One region of the Geodermatophilus sp. SYSU D00814 genome, then DNA from elsewhere that is predicted to be linked to it. Evidence: riboswitches for the same ligand, from Rfam matches in the RefSeq annotation. Region 1 holds a riboswitch; the other holds the start of a gene.
What was found. Region 1 has a riboswitch for cyclic di-AMP ahead of ACI780_RS19600 (aggregation-promoting factor C-terminal-like domain-containing protein). Riboswitches for the same ligand answer to the same signal wherever they lie in the genome.
Positions count from the first base shown of each region.

Region 1 (4,350 bases):
TCGGTGGGCGCGGAGGAGCTGCGGGAGTTCGAGGAGACGGCCGCGGCTCTCAAGGCGGACACCCGCGGGCAGGTGCGCGCCTACCTGGTGGCCGGCCCCGGCGCCGTCGTCCCGCCGCTGGTCGACCTGCCGGTGCTCACCGACCCCGGCGACCGTCTCCGCACGGCGTACGGGATCAGCGGGCGCGGTGCCGCGGCCTACCTGGTGCGGCCCGACGGGCACGTCGGCTTCCGCACCCGGCCGGTCCGGGAGGACGCGCTGCGCGAACACCTGGCGGGGGTCTACGCGGTCTGACCCCGCCGGCAGGAACACCGCACCGCCGCACCACCGCACCACCCAGGGGGAACCGTGACCCTCACCGGGCGCACGGCAGCAGCACCGTCCCACCCGACCGACCTCGTCCCCGGCCCGCGCGAGCGGACGCCGGGGGCGAGGTCGGACGCGTTCTGCGACCGGCTCCCGCCGTCACGGGCTCCACCCCGGGCGACCACACGTCCCCGTCGACGCGTCGGGTGGTCGCCTGCCACCTCGGCCTCCGACGGGGTGCTCCGACCCGCCCCTCCTCTCCACCCCGCACGCCGTGTCCGGAGGCACACGATGAACCACGCCCCTCCCCAGCTGGCGTCGACCGACGCCCCGACGACCTCCAGCCCAGCGCCGTCCACGTCCGCGCCGTCCACGTCCGCGCCGTCCACGTCCGCGCCGTCGACGGCAGCACCGCCGGCGATGTCCGCGACCATCCCCGCCACCTGGGCCTCGGCCACGTGGCGTCCGTTCCGCAACGTGATCGTGTGCCGCCTCGTCCCGGGCAGTGAGGACCGGGTCGGCTCGGTGTTCGCCCACTACGACGGGATCACCCGGCCGCAGGACCTCGGCGTCGTCGGCCGGGTCATGCTCTCCCACCACGACCTGTACCTGCACGTCCTCGAGCGCAAGGAGGACCCGGCCGTCTCCGGGCAGCGCCGCGGCCTGCCGGCGTTCCAGGCGATCGCCGAGGCCATCGCCCCCTACGTGACGCCCTACCCCAGCTACTGGGAGAACCCGTCGCACTCGGTGGCGAGGCACTTCTACACGTGGGTGCCCGAGGGCGGGGTCACCGGAGAGCGTCAGCTGACCGTCATGGTCCAGCGGATGCGGCCGGGCAGCGAGGAGGACATCGCCCGGGTGTACGCCGAGTCCGACGCCGGTCCGCTGTCGGCGGGGACGGGGATCACCGGCCGCTGGCTGTACTCCATGGAGGACGTCGTCGTACACCTCCTGGAGCAGGACCCGGTCAGGGCCGCGGCCGTGCGGCGGGACCACGAGTCGCTGCGACCGGCCTTCGCGAAGGTGATGGCCGACCTCGCCCCCTTCGTCAGCCCCTACCGCCCGGAGACGTGGCAGACCCCCCGCGACTCCGTGGCCCGGGTCTTCCACCGCTGGACGGCTCCGGACTGGCAGCCCGGGGACTGACGCCGCCGGTCCGGACACGCTGCGACCGCCGGGACACGTCGTCCCGGCGGTCGCGGCGCGTCCGGTGACGGGGTGTCCGGTGTGACGGTGGTCGCACGGGGTGACCGTCCCTGCGCGGAGGGGACTGGACGTCGGCCTGTCGCGCTGCCGTCCGGGTCTCGGATTGTCACGAACGGGTCACGTCCTTAGCGTTTCGGCGTCCGGCCGGTCGTCTCGTCCCCGTCCGGGGGACCCCTGCCGGATGCCGCCGAGTCGCGCCCACGTGGGTGCGAGCCGGGGACCCACCTGCACCACCGGGGTGAGTCCCGCTCCCGGACCCCGGGAGCGGGTAGGGCACTCCCAGCCCGAACCCGTCAGCTGACCTGGTAGGCGGCCAGGGGAGAACGGAGCACAACCGCGCCGGGGCACTGCGCCCCCGCGCCCGCAGGTCCGGGACCGTCGCGCTCCCGCCTGCCACCAGCCTGCACACCCAGCCGTCGTACGCGCCTGCAGCCGGACTCCCCGTCCGGCCGGTGCCGCGTGCCCGGCTGCCGATCCCTGCCCGTCCCAGGCCCCGTGCCGCACCACATCCCGAGCCAGCGCCGTCCGGTGACGGCGCCCTCGACCGTGCCCTCCAGGAGGACGACCCGATGCACGCACACACCCACCTCGAGCCCACCGCTGCCACCGCGACGCGGCGGCGCCGCGCCCTGCACCTGCTGACCGCCACGGGGGCGATGACCCTCGCCCTGGCCTTCGGCGGGCAGGCGATCGCCCAGGCCGACGAGCCGCACTGGGGTGGCCGCGACGCCAGCTCCGACTGGAACGGCGACTGGCGCGGTGACCGGTGGGACCGCGGCGACGCGCCGGCTGCCGAGGCGGCCGCCGCCCCGGCTCCCGCTGAGGCCCCGGCCCCCGCTGAGGCCCCGGCCCCGGCTCCGGCTCCCGCTCCTGCTCCGGCGCCCGCGCCGGCCCCGGCCGCCACGGGCGAGCAGGCGTACAAGGACTACGCCCTCGCCCAGCTCGGCGGGGACAGCACCCAGTTCGGCTGCCTGGAGCAGCTGTGGGAGCGGGAGAGCGGGTGGAACTCGAACGCGCAGAACCCCAGCAGCACCGCGTACGGCATCGCCCAGTTCCTCGACTCGACGTGGGCGGGCACCGGCATCGCGAAGACGTCGGACCCGTACCGGCAGATCGACGCCGGGCTGATCTACATCGAGAACCGGTACGGCAGCCCCTGCGCGGCCTGGGCGCACTCCCAGGCGACCGGCTGGTACTGATCCGCTGACGCCGGGAGCCCCCTCCGGACGTCCGGAGGGGGCTCCCGGGGCCGCCCGCTGCGGGACCTCAGCCGGCGCGCAGCGCCGGGTAGTCGGTGTAACCCTCGGCGCCCGACGCGTAGAACAGGTGCGACCGGATCTCGTTCTCCGGGTGCTCCCCCGCCCAGCGCTCGACCAGGTCGGGGTTGGCGATGACCGCCCGGCCCACGGCGACGACGTCGGCGTGCGCGGCCTCGATGAGCGCCAGCGCCTCCTCGCGGGTGGTGACCGAGGCGAAGCCGCTGTTGGCCACGAGCGGCATCCCCGAGCGGCGGCGCAGCTCCTGCACCAGGTCGCCGGCGGGATCGCGGTGCAGCACGGAGAGGTAGGCCAGGCCCAGCGGGCGCAGCCGGTCGAGCAGCGAGCCGTAGGTGGCGAGCACGTCGGCGCGGTCGGGCTCGAGGGCGTCCTGGATGCCGTGCTCGGGGGAGACGCGGAGGCCCACGCGCCCGGCGCCGATCGCGTCGGCGACGGCGGTGACCACCTCGGCCACCAGGCGGGCACGGTTCTCCGGCGAGCCGCCGTACTCGTCGTCGCGGACGTTGGACGACGGCGCCAGGAACTCGTGCAGCAGGTAGCCGTTGGCGCCGTGGACCTCCACGCCGTCCAGGCCGGCCTCGACGGCGCGCTCGGCGGCGCGGGCGAAGTCGCGCACGACGTCGCGGACCTCGTCGGTGGTCAGCGCGTGCGGCACCGGGTAGGGGTGCTTGCCGGTGGAGGTGCGGGCCAGCCCGTCGATGGCGATGGCACTGGGAGCCACGACGCGGCGGCCGCCGTTGGTGTCGGGGTGGGTCACCCGGCCGCCGTGCATGACCTGCATGACGACCCGGCCGCCGCGGGCGTGGACCGCCTCGGCGACGCGCCGCCAGCCGGCCACCTGCTCGTCGGTGACGATGCCGGGCTGGCCGACGAAGGCCTGGGACTCGTGGTTGGGGTAGGTGCCCTCGGTGACGATCAGGCCGACCCCGGCGCGCTGGGCGTAGTGCTCGACGACGAGGTCGCCGGGCACGCCGGAGGAGCCCGAGCGCATGCGGGTCAGCGGCGCCATGGCCACGCGGTTGGCGAGCTCGAGGTCGCCGAGGGTCACGGGTGAGAACAGGTCCACACCGGTTCCGACACCCGCACCGCCCGCGCCATTCCGGGGTGCGGGCGGCGTCACAGGCGGCACGATGACCCGGTGACCTCCCTGACCGACGCCGTCGAGGGCTGGGCGCCGGGCCCACTGACCGGCACCGAGGTGGTCGCGCCCGGGCCCGCGGCCGCCTTCGCCGCGCTGCTGGACCAGCCCGCTCCCCCGCTGCGCGACGGCGACCCGCTGCCGCCGGGCTGGCACCTGTTCACCTTCCTCGACCGCCCGGCCACCGCCGACCTCGGCGAGGACGGCCACCCGCGCTCCGGGCACTTCCTCCCGCCGCTGGCGCACCGGCGCCGGATGATCGCCGGCGGGCGGCTGCAGGTCACCGCGCCGCTGCGGGTCGGGTCGGTGGTCGAGCGGACGTCGTTGCTGGCCCGCTGCGAGATCAAGGCCGGCCGGAGCGGGGAGATGCTGCTGGTCACCGTGCGCAGCGAGTACCGCGAGGACGGCGCGCTGCTGGTCACC
Region 1 is NZ_JBJGYP010000029.1:23,475-27,824, reverse strand. It holds gene ACI780_RS19610 (FAD-dependent monooxygenase) at 1-294, shown strand, start outside; gene ACI780_RS19605 (TcmI family type II polyketide cyclase) at 727-1,452, shown strand; cyclic di-AMP (ydaO/yuaA leader) riboswitch at 1,688-1,839, shown strand; gene ACI780_RS19600 (aggregation-promoting factor C-terminal-like domain-containing protein) at 2,082-2,711, shown strand; gene ACI780_RS19595 (alkene reductase) at 2,779-3,855, opposite strand; gene ACI780_RS19590 (hypothetical protein) at 3,928-4,350, shown strand, end outside.

Region 2 (4,350 bases), on a different contig from region 1:
CGGCAGCCCGTCGCGGATGTCCTGGCCGAACCAGGGGTAGACCGGACCGGTGTTGCCACGGCCCAGCATGAGGTCGACGCGGCCGCCGGCGAGGTGCTGCAGCATCGCGTAGTCCTCGGCGATCTTCACCGGGTCGTTGGTGGTGATCAGCGTGGTCGCCGTCGACAGCTGCAGCCGCTGCGTGCGCGCCGCGACGTAGGCCAGGGTCGTGGTGGGCGAGGACGAGAAGAACGGCGGGTTGTGGTGCTCGCCGAGCGCGAAGACGTCCAGGCCGACCTCCTCGGCCTTCTCCGCGATCCGGACGACGGCCTGGATCCGCTCCGCCTCGCTGGGCGTGCGGCCGGTGGTGGGGTCGGTCGTGACGTCGCTGACCGAGAAGACGCCGAACTGCATCTCGTGCTCCATGTGGTTGAGCGTGCAACTACTGCACTCCGCCGAACTCCCGGCCACCCGGATCCATTCCCAGGCTCTCGTGACCGTGCCGAGACACATCCACTGCGCTGCGTGATCACCCCGGCACGTCGCGACGACCCCACTCCGACGGCCCGGTCCGCTGCCCGTCGGGCCGGTCCGGCCGGTCCTCCGGGGTGGGAGATTGTGATCACTCCGACCGGCCAGCGGGGAACCGGATCGGACGGCGTACCGAGGGGGACCGGGATGTCGCAGGTGGGTGAGGGGCGCGCACGGCACGCAGCGGCCGGGGACGACGACCCGAGACGGGCACCGAGCGGGCTCGACGGCCTGCTGGGCACGGGGCCGGTGTTCAAGACGGCGGTGCGCGGCTACGACCGCGCGCAGGTGGACACCTACGTGGACTGGGCCGAGACCGAGGTCATGGTCCTGCGGCGGGAGAACGACCACCTCCTCAGCCGCTACGCCGCCTGCTCGACCGAGCTGCAGAACGCCCGGCGCCGGCTCGCGGCGCTGGTCCGCGAGCGGCAGTCGCTGCCCGGGCCGGAGGAGGCCAGGGCCCTGGTGGCCCGGGCCGAGCAGGAGGCCGCCGCGGTCACCTCGACCGCCGAGGAGGAGGCCCGGCGGCTGCTCGCCGAGGCCCGCACCGAGGCCGAGGCGCGGCTCCGCGGGGTCGCCGAGATGCGCGAGGCGGTCATCGCGCTGCGCGAGCAGACCCGCAGCGAGGCCGCGGCCGTGCTCGAGGCGGCCCGCCGCCAGGCGGCGGAGGTGGGCCGGGCAGCGGCCGAGGAGCGCGCCCGGCTCGACCGCGCGGCCGCCGAGGCGCGCGAGCAGCGGGACCGGGAGGCCGCCGAGGTGCGCGCCCGGGCCGACGCCGAGGCGCTCGAGCGCCGGCTGGCCGCCGAGGCCGAGCTCGCGCCGCTGCGCGACGAGCGCGACCAGGCCCGCGAGTGGCTGCTCGGGCTGACCGGCCAGATCGACCGGGCCCTCGCGGTCGTCGCCGGGGCGCTGCCCGAGGACGTCCCCGTCCTCGCCGAGCGCCGGGGGACCGCCGGAGTGCCGGACGGTCGCGACCCGGTCGCCGTCGGTGATGCGTCGCAGCTCACGATGCTGCACGGGGCCGGCCGGCCCGAGGTCGCCGCGGCCTCCTGACCGGCTCGCTGAGCAGGGCGGACGCCGGCCGCGGGGTCGGCGTCCGTCCCGCCTGCACCCCACCTGTCCCGCCCGTCCCTCCGGTCCCCGTGTTGTCACGGACCGGTAACGGCCTCTACCGTGGCGGGCGTCCGGTTGGTCGTCCCTCCCCGTCCGGGGAACCTGGCCGGACGCCGCCGAGTCGTGTCCGTCCCCGCGGACGCGAGCCGGGGACCCACCGCAGTGCCGGGGTGAATCGCACCCGGCGAGCTCCGCTCGCCGGCGCGTAGGGCTGCTTCCCGCCCGAACCCGTCAGCTAACTCGGTAGGCGGCTCACGGAAGGAACGGAGTCTCCGCATGCCCCGCCTCCGGGCCCCCGTGGCCCGCAGGTGCAGCCGCCGGCGCGCGCAGCGTGCCCTCGCGTCCTCCTGACGCCGGCTCGACCCTGCCCTGCCGCGCCCGGCACCGCCGGAGCCGCCGGAGACCCGCACTCCGCCAGACCCCGTAGACCGCGACCGCGTGTGCGCGCCCACGCCCCGGGCCGCCGCGTGCTCTCTCCCCCCGGAGTTCCCACCCTCATGCCCCGTAACCGCCACACCGCCTCCGACACGCCGGAGACCCTCGAGGCCGCCGCCGTCGAGGTCACCGACGTCGACGAGGCCCCCGCCCGCCGCCGCGGCCTGCTCGGCTCCCGCCGTCCGGCGCTGCTGCTCGGCACCGCCACCGCCGGCGCCCTGCTCGTCGGCGTCCTGACCGCCACCGGTACCGGCGGCAGCGCCGACACCGGGACCGACACCGCGAGCGCCTCCGTGGGCGTCGCCGAGGCGCTGGGCATCCCGCCGCAGTCCGAGGACGAGGACGCGGCCACCACCAGCGCCATCGGGGACGACACCCTCGCCTCCCTCGAGGACCTCGCCGCCTCGCGCAACCAGCGCACCGCGGTCGACGCCGCCGCCGTCGAGGCCCAGGCCGCCGCCGAGCAGGCTGCCGCAGAGCAGGCCGCCGCCGAGGAGGCCGCCCGCGTCGCCGCCGAGGAGGAGGCCGCCCGCGCCGCCGCCGAGGCCCAGGCCGCCGCCGAGGCCCAGGCCGCTGCCGAGGCTGCCGCGGCCGAGCAGGCCGCCGCCGAGCAGGCTGCTGCCGAGCAGGCCGCTGCCGCCGCGCCGGCCGCCGCGGCCACCGAGGCGCCGGCCGCCAGCAGCAGCGGCTCGAGCACCGCCAAGAGCGGGTCGTTCAAGGACTACGCGCTCAGCCTCGTCGGCGCCGAGCAGTTCTCCTGCCTGGAGAAGCTGTGGGGCAAGGAGAGCGGCTGGAACCCCACCGCGCAGAACCCCACCAGCACCGCCTACGGCATCGCGCAGTTCCTCGACTCCACCTGGGCCAGCACCGGCATCGCCAAGACCTCCGACGGTTACCTGCAGATCGACGCCGGCCTGATCTACATCAACGACCGCTACGGCTCGCCGTGCGAGGCCTGGGCCCACTCGCAGGCCACCGGCTGGTACTAGAAGGACCCGCTGCCCCCCACACCTCGCTCCGCTCGGCGCGGGCCCCTGCACGGGGGCCGTTCCAGCACGTCACCCAGGGGGGCCGTTCCGGTACGTCACTGAGGGAGGGCCGGTGACCAGGGTGGTGCCCGCGGCGTTCGTCCGCGCGCACACCCAGGTCCGCCGGCCCTCCCTCGTCCCGGAGGTGCGGCTGCACGTCGCCGACGACGTCGTCGCGCTGTGGGAGGCGATGGAGGACGCCGGCGGGGCCGGTGAGGACCCGCCGTTCTGGGCCGCGGCCTGGCCCGGCGGGCAGGCGCTGGCCCGGGCCGTGCTCGACGGCGCCGTCCCGGTGGCCGGCCGCCGCGTCCTCGACCTCGGGTCGGGCAGCGGGCTGGTCGCCGTCGCCGCCGTCCTCGCCGGTGCCCGGCACGTGCTGGCCAGCGACGTCGACCCGTTCTCCCGGACGGCGGTCGCGGTCAACGCGGTCCTCAACGGCGTCACCGGGATCAGCGTCATCGGCGACGTCCTGCACCGCGAGCCCCCGGACGTCGACGTCGTCCTGGCCGGGGACGTCTGCTACGACCGCGTGATGACCGAGCGGGTGCTGCCCTTCCTCGACCGGGCCCGCGCCCGCGGCAGCGCCGTCCTCGTCGGCGACCCGGGCCGGCCCTACCTGCCGCACGAGCGGCTCGAGCCGGTCACCGTCCTCGACGTGCCCGAGACCGAGGGCCCGGGCCTGCGCCGCACCACGGTGTGGCGGCTGCCCTGAGCGCCCCCGGGCACCGAGCCACGCTCGGTAGGGTCGCCGCCGTGGCCGCACCGCTCCCCGTCCCGCCCGGCGGCAGCCGCGGACGCCGCGCCCGCCGCCCCTCCGGCGACGACCGCGAGCGGGCCATCCTCACCACCGCCGAGGAGCTGCTCGGGCAGCGTCCGCTGGCCGACATCTCCGTCGACGACCTCGCGCGGGGAGCGGGCATCTCCCGGCCGACCTTCTACTTCTACTTCCCGTCCAAGGACGCCGTCGTGCTCGCGCTGCTCGACCGGGTGGTCGAGGAGGCGCGCGCCTCCCGGGCCGCGGCGCTGCGGCGGGCCGGCGACGACGTCCGCGCCGGCTGGCGGGGCGCGCTCGAGGCGGTCCGCGACACCTTCCTCGCCCACCGCGCGCTCACCACCGCGGCGGCGTCCCTGCTGGCCACCAGCGCCGAGGTGCGCGCGCTGTGGTCGCAGGTGATGGAGCAGTTCGTCGCCGAGACCGCCGCCGCCATCGAGGCCGAGCGGGCCCGGGGCGCCGCCCCGCCCGGGCCGCCCGCCCGCGACCTCG
Region 2 is NZ_JBJGYP010000003.1:179,450-183,799, forward strand. It holds gene ACI780_RS03645 (LLM class flavin-dependent oxidoreductase) at 1-405, opposite strand, end outside; gene ACI780_RS03650 (DivIVA domain-containing protein) at 658-1,563, shown strand; cyclic di-AMP (ydaO/yuaA leader) riboswitch at 1,728-1,889, shown strand; gene ACI780_RS03655 (aggregation-promoting factor C-terminal-like domain-containing protein) at 2,121-3,047, shown strand; gene ACI780_RS03660 (class I SAM-dependent methyltransferase) at 3,160-3,798, shown strand; gene ACI780_RS03665 (TetR/AcrR family transcriptional regulator) at 3,840-4,350, shown strand, end outside.
Region 2: it holds a riboswitch for cyclic di-AMP, as region 1 does, so the genes downstream of both, ACI780_RS03655 (aggregation-promoting factor C-terminal-like domain-containing protein) here and ACI780_RS19600 (aggregation-promoting factor C-terminal-like domain-containing protein) in region 1, are expected to answer to the same signal.